2 regions of the Sphingobium sp. TomMM15 genome follow, and region 1 is predicted to be linked to the other one. Evidence: riboswitches for the same ligand, from Rfam matches in the RefSeq annotation. Region 1 holds a riboswitch; the other holds the start of a gene.
What was found. A riboswitch is a leader RNA that binds a small molecule or an ion and turns the genes downstream of it on or off. The one in region 1 is predicted to bind cobalamin.
Positions count from the first base shown of each region.

Region 1 (4,414 bases):
TCGAGGATGAGGCGGTGCGGGCCTTCATGGCCGACGTCAATCCCGCCGCGCTGCGCGAAACCGCCGCGCGCCTCCACGAAGCGCTGGAACGGGGGCTGTGGCGGCCACGGTCCAACAGCGCCGCAATGCTCCTCGCCCAACTGAAGGACCCATCATGATCGAACGCACGCCCGAACAACATGCCGAAAAGATGAAGAAGAAGCAGGCCGCCCATGACAAGATCATGGCGACCAAGACGCAGGAAAAGGGCCTGCTGATCGTTCATACCGGCAAGGGCAAGGGCAAGACCACCGCTGCACTAGGTATGGTCGTGCGCGCCATCGGTCATGGCAAGAAGGTTGGCGTCGTCCAGTTCGTGAAGGGCGCGATGACCACCGGAGAAAAAGTGGTGTTCGATGCGTTCCCGGATAATGTCATATTCAAGCCGATGGGCGAAGGCTTTACCTGGAACACGCAGGACAAGACCCGCGACATTGCGCTCGCCCGTGAAGCGTGGGACGAGGTAAAGCGGATGATCGCTGATCCCGCCTATGATATGGTGCTGGCAGATGAGCTTAATATCGTCCTGCGCTACGACTATCTGCCCGTTGATGAGGTGCTTGAGGCCGTGGCGAGCAGGGACGAGATGAAGCATGTCATCATCACTGGCCGCAACGCGCCCGAGGCTCTGGTCGAGGCGGCCGATCTCGTGACGGAAATGACGCTGGTCAAACACCCCTTCCGCAGCGGCGTGAAGGCGCAGGCAGGGATCGAATTTTGATGAGCGGACCCGCTATCACCCCGATCGACAGCGCGCAGTTCGAGGCGCTGGTGCGAGCGCGGCGGGACATTCGCCATTTCAGGACCGACCCGATCGACGAAGCGGATGTCGAATGGCTGTTGAGCATGGCGCATCGCGCGCCGTCCGTCGGCCTGTCTCAGCCTTGGCGCTTTGTGCGGATCGAGACGGCGGAGTTGCGCGAGGGGCTGGCGTGCCATGTCGACCGCCAAGTCAGGGAAGCGGGCAAGGAATATGATGGGGATCAGGACCGGCTCTATCGCAGCCTGAAACTTCATGGGCTGCGTGAGGCGCCGGTGCTGTTCGCCGTCTATTGCGACGATGGGACGGAAACCGGCCATCATCTGGGCGCTGTCACCATGCCCGAGGCGCGGCGCTATAGCTGTGTGATGGCGGTCCATACGCTCTGGCTGGCGGCGCAGACACGGCGGATCGGGATGGGGTGGGTGTCGATCATGCAGCCCGAAGGCGTGGACGCGATGCTGGACATTCCGACGGGCTGGGAATGCCTAGGGTTGCTGTGTCTTGGACGGCCGGTGAGCGAGGAAGATGTGCCGGAACTGGAGCGCCGGGGCTGGGAAGAGCGCACGGATTGGCATTCGGTGGTGGTGCGGCGGTAACGAGTCCGGCACTCCTCCGTTCGCCCTGAGCTTGTCGAAGGGCTCCACTTCTTCGAGATAAAGTGAAGGGCTTCGACAGGCTCAGCCCGAACGGGGAAAAGGTAACTCTCTCACCCCCGCAAGAAATCCAGAGCCAGCGCTTCAAATCGGTCCTTATGCTCGATCATCGTCCAGTGGCCGCAGCGCGGAAATACATGCAACTCCGCATTGGGGATGATGCGCATGGGCAACAGCGCGCCGTCGAGCGGGCTGACCTTGTCATCGCGGCCCCACATGATCAGCGTGGGCGCCTGAATCCTGCCCAGATAATCGATACGCTGAGATACGCCCGGCCCGCTCATCGACTGGGCGATGAAACCGAGCGCGGCGCGCGTGTACATTTTGCGGCTGCTTTCCATCGTCACCGGCTCCAGTGCCGCCTTGTAACGCATGTCGATCAGTTCGTCGGTGATGATCGATTTGTCGTAGACCATGGATTCGAGCCACGCGATGATGTTTTCCCGCTTCGGGTCCTCGATGAAATCGACGAGGCGGGTCAGCCCTTCATTGGGGAAGGTCGAGGTGATGTTGAAGCCGATCCCGCCAATCGTGATGTAGCGCAGCACGCGATCGGGATGCGAAGCGGCGAGGTGACCGCCCACGATGCCGCCATAGCTGTTGCCGACCACATGGGCGCGGTCGATGCCAAGGCCGTCCATCAGGGCGACAACAGCGTCGCGAGCCACGCCGACGGGATCGCCATCCACAGGATCGCTCTTCCCATAGCCGGGCGCGTCCAGGATGATGGCGCGGAAATGCTGGGAGAAGAAGGGCAGGTTACCCTGAAAATTCGCCCAGCCGGTCACGCCGGGGCCGGACCCGTGGAGCAGCAGCAGCGCGGGACCTGATCCGGCTTCATGATAATGGAGCCGTCCCTTGTCCGTTTCCAGGAAGCGGCTGGTCGCTTCGAAGTTGAAATCGCTCATTTTTTCCTCTCCATTCTACAATCGTTGATGAAGGCGTAGCGGTGACATTGGGTTGACGCAAGGAAGCGGTCCTTGGCTACTTCCCTTTCGCCTGCATCCCCCTTATGAAGCGGATCGAGCCGGGTTCGTCCCGGTTCATCGATCGCGCCGGTGCCCCGCAAGGGGCTTAAATGGGAACGCGGTGCGGGAGGGTTCCTCCCTAATCCGTGGCTGTCCCTGCAACTGTGAGCGGCGAGCGAGGCATGGACCGGCCGACCCTGGTAATGGGGCGGCCAGCCACTGGAGCGATCCGGGAAGGCCCCATGCCAAGCTGTGACCCGCAAGCCAGGAGACCTGCCGGAGCAAAGGTCGCTCTTGCCATGATCCAGGGGATGGTCACGGCTCGGTTCTCCGTTTGAGCGACGAATTTCGTGCGGCTACGGCCGTGCAGGCGTGCGGCCTGTCCGCCTGCCTGTGCGTGCCGTCCGTGTGTTGTGGCGCTGGTGCGGGGAGTGCAGGAGCAATGCAGGAGCTGATGCGGTGTGACGCAGCGCGAGCTGGCGTGCGCGGCTGGTGCCCGACAGCATGGCGGCCGATGATGGCGGGCGACGGGCTGTTGGTCCGGGTGCGCCCGGCGCTGGGCCGGATGACCCGCGCACAGACTGTGGGGTTGTGCGAAGCCGCCCTCGCGCTGGGCAATGGGCATATCGACCTCACTAATCGCGCCGCCTTGCAAATCAGGGGCGTGCCGCAAGCGAGCCATGGCGCGCTGATGGAGAGGCTCGTCGCGCTGGGGTTGGCAGATGCCGATGGGCAGCGGGACGGGCAGGTGCCGGTGCTGATCAATCCGGACTGGCGACCGGGTGATGACAGCTCTGTCATAGCCGGCGCCTTGATCGCGCGCATGGACGAGCTGCCCGAGCTGCCCGCGAAGGTCGGCTTTGCGATCGATGCGGGACCAGCACCGGTGTTGAGCGATGTTCCGGCTGATTTTCGGATCGAAAGAGGGACGAGCGGCACGCTGATCCTGCGCGCTGACGGCCGCGCGCATGGCATGAGCGTGAGTGCAGAGGACGCGGCCGAGGGGTTGATCCGCCTTGCCCGTTGGTTCGTGGCCAGCGGTGGCGCACAGGCAGGACGAATGGCGCGGCATTCAGCACCGCTGCCTGATGTAACAACTAAAGCTCCTGCCCCCACCCGGCCTTGCGCCGCCGCCCTGACCGCTGCGCCCGGCCCTTTCCATGCGGCGCCCTTTGGCAGGATCGAGGCGCCTGCGCTGCTTGCCGTGATGGCGGACGGCGTGGAGGCGGTGCGGCTCACCCCTTGGCGGGGGCTGGTGCTGGAAGGCAGCGACGCGCCGTCCGATGACCCAGCCGATCCGCGCCTTTCGACCGATTGCTGCCCCGGTGCGCCAGCCTGCCCGCAGGCGAGCGTCGCCACGCGTGATCTGGCCGCCCGGCTCGCGCCGCATATTCGGGGGCTTCATGTCTCGGGCTGCGCAAAGGGCTGCGCCCGACCGGCGCAGGCGGCGGTGGTCCTCACCGGGCGTGACGGGCGCTTCGACCTTGGCCGCAATGCGCGCGCGGGTGCGCCGCCGCTGCAAACGGGCCTGTCACCCGATCAGATACTTGTCCTTTTCGGAGCCCATTGATGCCGCATCTCTATGAAACCGACGGCGCGGAAATCTATCGCCAATCCTTCCGCATGATCCGGGCGGAGGCGACGCTCGACCGCTTTGCGGCAGAGGAAGAGCGGGTTGCCGTGCGCATGATCCATGCCGCTGGAATGGTCGGACTCGCGCCGCATATCCGCTTTTCGCCGGGCTTTGCGACAGGCACGATCGCGGCGCTGGAGGCGGGCGCGCCGATCCTGTGTGATGCGCGGATGGTGTCGGAAGGGATTACGCGCGCGCGATTGCCTGCTGGCAATTCGATCCTCTGCACCCTGAACAAGCCGCAAGTGCCCGATCTTGCCCGGTCGATGGCGAACACGCGGTCGGCAGCGGCGCTGGAGCTGTGGCGGCCTCATCTGGCGGGAGCGGTGGTGGCGATCGGCAATGCCCCGACGGCGCT
Region 1 covers NZ_AP027315.1:684,821-689,234, reverse strand. Annotated here, with positions in the region: gene cobN (cobaltochelatase subunit CobN) at 1-158, shown strand, start outside; gene cobO (cob(I)yrinic acid a,c-diamide adenosyltransferase) at 155-760, shown strand; gene bluB (5,6-dimethylbenzimidazole synthase) at 760-1,398, shown strand; gene ACZ51H_RS15905 (alpha/beta fold hydrolase) at 1,509-2,363, opposite strand; cobalamin riboswitch at 2,495-2,718, shown strand; gene ACZ51H_RS15900 (cobalamin biosynthesis protein CobG) at 2,938-3,993, shown strand; gene ACZ51H_RS15895 (precorrin-8X methylmutase) at 3,993-4,414, shown strand, end outside.

Region 2 (4,414 bases), on a different replicon from region 1:
GGAACTGTCGGCGGCGATCGCCAAGGCGCGGCGTTTTCCGGTACTGAAACGTCCGGCCGAAGAGGTATTGGCGCTGCGTCCCGATTTGGTGATCGGCTTTCCCGATGGCACTGGCGGCGTTGTCAGCGCGCCGGACGGGCGATGGCGCAAGCTGGGGCTGGCGAGCGCGGACAGCTTCGCGGCGATCAGGGGACAGATCCGGCAGGTGGCGGCCATTGTCGGCCATCCCGCGCGGGGCGAGGCGATGATCGCGGGCATGGAGCGCGACCTCGCCGCCCTGCCCCGGTCCCGGCGCGGCGGCGTGGCTGCCTATTATCAGCGGCGCGGCTATATGACCGGGACCGGAACTTTGGTCGATGAGTTGATCCGGCGCGCGGGCCTCACCAATCTGGCAGCAAAGCTTGGCAAGCCAGCGCTGGCGCAGGTGCCGCTGGAGGAGATGATCGCGGCCAGGCCCGATTATCTGATCGTGGAGGAAGGCAGCGAAAAGGTCGTCGATCAGGGGACGGAGATGCTGCACCACCCGGTGCTGCGATCCATCCCCCGCATCCGCGTGCCGCAAGCCTGGACGGTGTGCGGCGGCCCCGCTTATGTGCAGGCCGCGCGCAGCATCGTGACGCAGGCGGACGCCGCAAGCAAAGGCAGGACGCAGCCAAAGGCCGCGCCCCGGCGATGAAGGGGGGCGGTCGCCCACCCCCTTCACCTTCTACCGTCAGAAGCGGACACGCACGCCGCCATAGGCCGACCGGCCGTAGGTGCCATAACCATAGGCGGTGGCGTATTCCTGATCGAACAAATTGTCGATGCGGCCGTAGATTTCGAGCCTTTCCGTGATTGGGAAGGAGGCGCGGATATCCGTTACCGCATAGCCGTCAATCTGCACCCGGTTGCGGGTCACGGGGTCGAGATCGACGCTGTCGCTGACCATCGTCACGGTCGCCCCGGTCGACAGGCCGAAGGACCAGGCATAATCGACCGATGCGCTGACGGCGTTAGCGGCGCGGCGCAGCAGGCGCTCGCCAAAGGCCGCGCTGCCCGGCGAACGATCACGCGCATCGACATAGCTATAGGCGGCGGTGAAGGTCAGTGCATCGACCGGACGCAGCGTCAGCGTCGTTTCCACGCCCTTGGCGCGGGTGCGATCCAGATTGCCATAGGTGAAGGTCGTATTGTCGTAATTCAGCTGGTCCCGCGTGTCGCGCCAGAATCCGGTGACGGACAGCACCGCCCGGTCGCTCCCCAGATTCTGGTCGAAGCCGATGTCGTAGCTCTTCGAACGCTCGGGCTTCAGGTCCGGATTGCCGCTGAATGTATCGTAAAGCTGATAGAGCGACGGCGCCTTGAAGCCCTCCCCGTAGCTCAGGCGGAAATTGGTCGCGCCACCATTGGGCGTGTAGTTGGCGTTCGCGCCGAACGTCGTCGCGCCGCCGAACTGGCTGTGATCGTCATGACGCACCCCTGCTGTCATGGACAGGCCCGCTACCGGCTTTACCACGGCCAGCGCATAGATGCTGTCGATGTTGGCGCGGTGGCTTTCCTGCGAACCGAAGCCGAAAAACTCATAATCGGGCCGCTCATGTTCATAGCCGAGCAGCAGCTTCACGTCATCGATGGGCTGATAGACGCCTTCATATTCGAAGCGCAGGTTCGTCCCGGAATAGCCGAAGTCCGGGGCGTTGCCGCGCACGAAATAATAATCGCGATCCTGCTGATACCAGGTAACGGCCGCCCGGTTGGTCAGCTTGCCGTCGAACAGCGCCAAATTCACGCCCGCATAGCCGATATATTGATTGGACTTCGCGACGTCGGGGCTGTCGGCCGGCCTGCCAAAGAAGCTGTCATAGTCGAGATCGCCGTTGATATAATAGCCGCGCAGGTCGAGGCTCAGATCATCGGTGAAGGCGATCTTCAGCCGGGCATTGCCAGTGATATTTTCATAGCCATCCTTTTCCGCGCCACCAAAATCGGAAGAGACAGCGGAGATGCCATCGGTGCGGAAATAGGCGAGGCCCACGCCGCCCGACAATATGCCGCTGGTGCCCGATACATCCGCCTTCGCATTCAGCGTATCGGCATAGCCATAATCGACCGACGCCTTGCCGCCGAACCCTTCGCTTGGGATACCGGTCATGATGTTGACGACGCCGCCGATCGCCTGGCTGCCATAGGCAATGGAGTTGGAACCGCGCAGCACCTCGATCCGGCGGATGTTGCCGACAAGCAAATTGCCGAAATCATATTGATCGCCGATGCCGCTCGGGTCGTTGACCTTCACGCCGTCGATCAGCACCAGCGTCTGCGTCGTTTCGGCGCCACGCACCGACACGCTGGTGACGTTGCCCAGGCTGCCGGTGCGGTTGAAGCGGATGCCGGGGGTGGTGATCAGCAGGTCCACGACGCTGACATTCTGGCGCGTTTCGATCGTCTTTTCATCGATCACGGTCACCGCCTGCCCGACTTCATCGGTGGGTTGCTCAATGCCGAGCGCGGTGACGACGATCTCGCCCGAATCTTCGGCGAGAGCGGGGGTGGCGGCGAGGAGCGCCAGCAGTGAAATTCCGGTCCTGATCATATGTCTGTCTTCCCTGAGCGCCATGCGACATGAGCCCAGGGCCTGCCGCATAAGCGGCCGATGCGCGGGAAGAAGAGACGCCAGCCCCGTCACGCGCACCGATGCGGCCCTGCGCCGCTTCGTCGCTCAGACGGAAAACACCGTGCCCGGACCTATCCCTGGACCCAAGGCAAGAGCGACCATGCGCCGGTAGGTTTCCTGGCTCGCGGGTCGTCGCGGTGATGCACGCCTTCCCGGACTTTTGGTCCAGTGGCTGGTCCCCCTCGCCTTCCCCTTTGAAGGCTTGCGGGTTTCCCTGTGCATCGCGCTCGCCGCTTACAGTTGCAGGGACAGCCGCGGAGTTGGACGGTGATCCCGTCCGCACCGCATTCCCTTTCCGGCGCGATCTGTCGTGAACAGTTGCCCGCTCACGCCGCGCGCCATAGGGGAAGTTGAGGGTTCTGCCAAGGAGTGGATAATGCGATTGCTGGGCGCGGTATTGGCGGGCGGGCGATCCAGCCGGTTCGGGAGCGACAAGGCGATGGCGCTGATGCCGGACGGGCGGACTCTGATGGAGCATGCGGTGGCGGCAATCGCGCCCCACGTTGAGGCGGTGGTGGTATGCGGACGGACGGTCGAGGGGCTGACCAGCCTATCCGATCGGCCCGCGCCGGACATGGGGCCGCTGGGCGGGCTGAATGCGGCGCTGCATCATGCGCGGAGCGAAGGCTATGAGGCGGTGCTGACGACGGGATGCGACATGCCGGTCTATCCGGCGGCGCTGGTGGAGGCGCTGACGGGAGAAGGCGCTGCAGTGTTGAAGGGGCAGCAAATGGCGGGGTTCTGGCCTGCCGGGCTTGCGGATGAAATGGATGCTCATCTGGCTGAGGAGAATAGCCGGTCGATATATGGTTGGCTGGAGCGGATCGGCGCGCGGATCGTGGAGCGGGCGGACATCGTCCTGCCGAATATAAATCGACCGCAGGATATTGCCGGATTGCCAAAGAACTAACCACTCCGTGCTCCTGCGCAGGCAGGAGCCCAGTTCTCACGGCCGCAAATGGGCTCCTGCCTTCGCAGGAGCACGAAGTTACATCATTACAACCGCAAGCCCACGGGCTCCACCGGTCTGAGCCTGCCGAAACCCCTTACCTTCCTTCCAACTAAGGCAGCGGCATCGACAGGCTCAAGGCAAAGATGTGGAGGGCAAGTTCAAACCTGTAGAGCGACGCTAGCTGCAACCCCTACAGGCATGGACGTTCCCGCCACCGCTTCGCCGATCAGCAGCAGGGTCGGGTCTTCGTCGCTGATCGTGGCGACCAGAAAGGCAAGCGCGGACAGCTTGCCGCGGATCAGGCGTTCGGTGGGGAGCGAGACGTTGACCGCCACCATCACCGGCGTTTCGGGATCGCGGCCTGCGGCGATCAGCTGGCGGCTGATCTCTCCGGCGGCGGCGCGGCCCATATAGATGCCAAGCGTGCCGCCGGGACGGGCGAGCGCCTCCCAGTCGAGCTTGAGCGGTTCACTGGCTTTGAGATGCGCGGTCACCAGCGTCAGGCCGCGCGCCTTGCCGCGCAGGGTGAGCGAGGCGCTGCCGCTTGCGGCAGCAGCGCTTGCCGTGGTGATGCCGGGGCAGATATGGAAGCGGATGCCGTCGGCGGCGAGATGCTCCATCTCTTCGGATGAGCGGCCGAATACCGAGGGATCGCCCCCCTTGAGGCGCACGACGCGCTTGCCTGCTTTGGCGGCGGCGAGGAGCAGGTCGTTGATGCTTTCCTGCGCCTTTGAATGGCGGCCGGAACGCTTGCCGACGCTGATCCGCTCGACGCCCTGCGGGATGAGGTCAAGTACGCCGGGGCCGAC
Region 2 covers NZ_AP027314.1:98,066-102,479, reverse strand. Annotated here, with positions in the region: gene ACZ51H_RS00505 (ABC transporter substrate-binding protein) at 1-676, shown strand, start outside; gene ACZ51H_RS00500 (TonB-dependent receptor plug domain-containing protein) at 713-2,572, opposite strand; cobalamin riboswitch at 2,744-2,968, opposite strand; gene mobA (molybdenum cofactor guanylyltransferase) at 3,030-3,563, shown strand; gene cobA (uroporphyrinogen-III C-methyltransferase) at 3,764-4,414, opposite strand, start outside.
Region 2: another riboswitch for cobalamin. It lies ahead of ACZ51H_RS00500 (TonB-dependent receptor plug domain-containing protein); the one in region 1 lies ahead of ACZ51H_RS15900 (cobalamin biosynthesis protein CobG).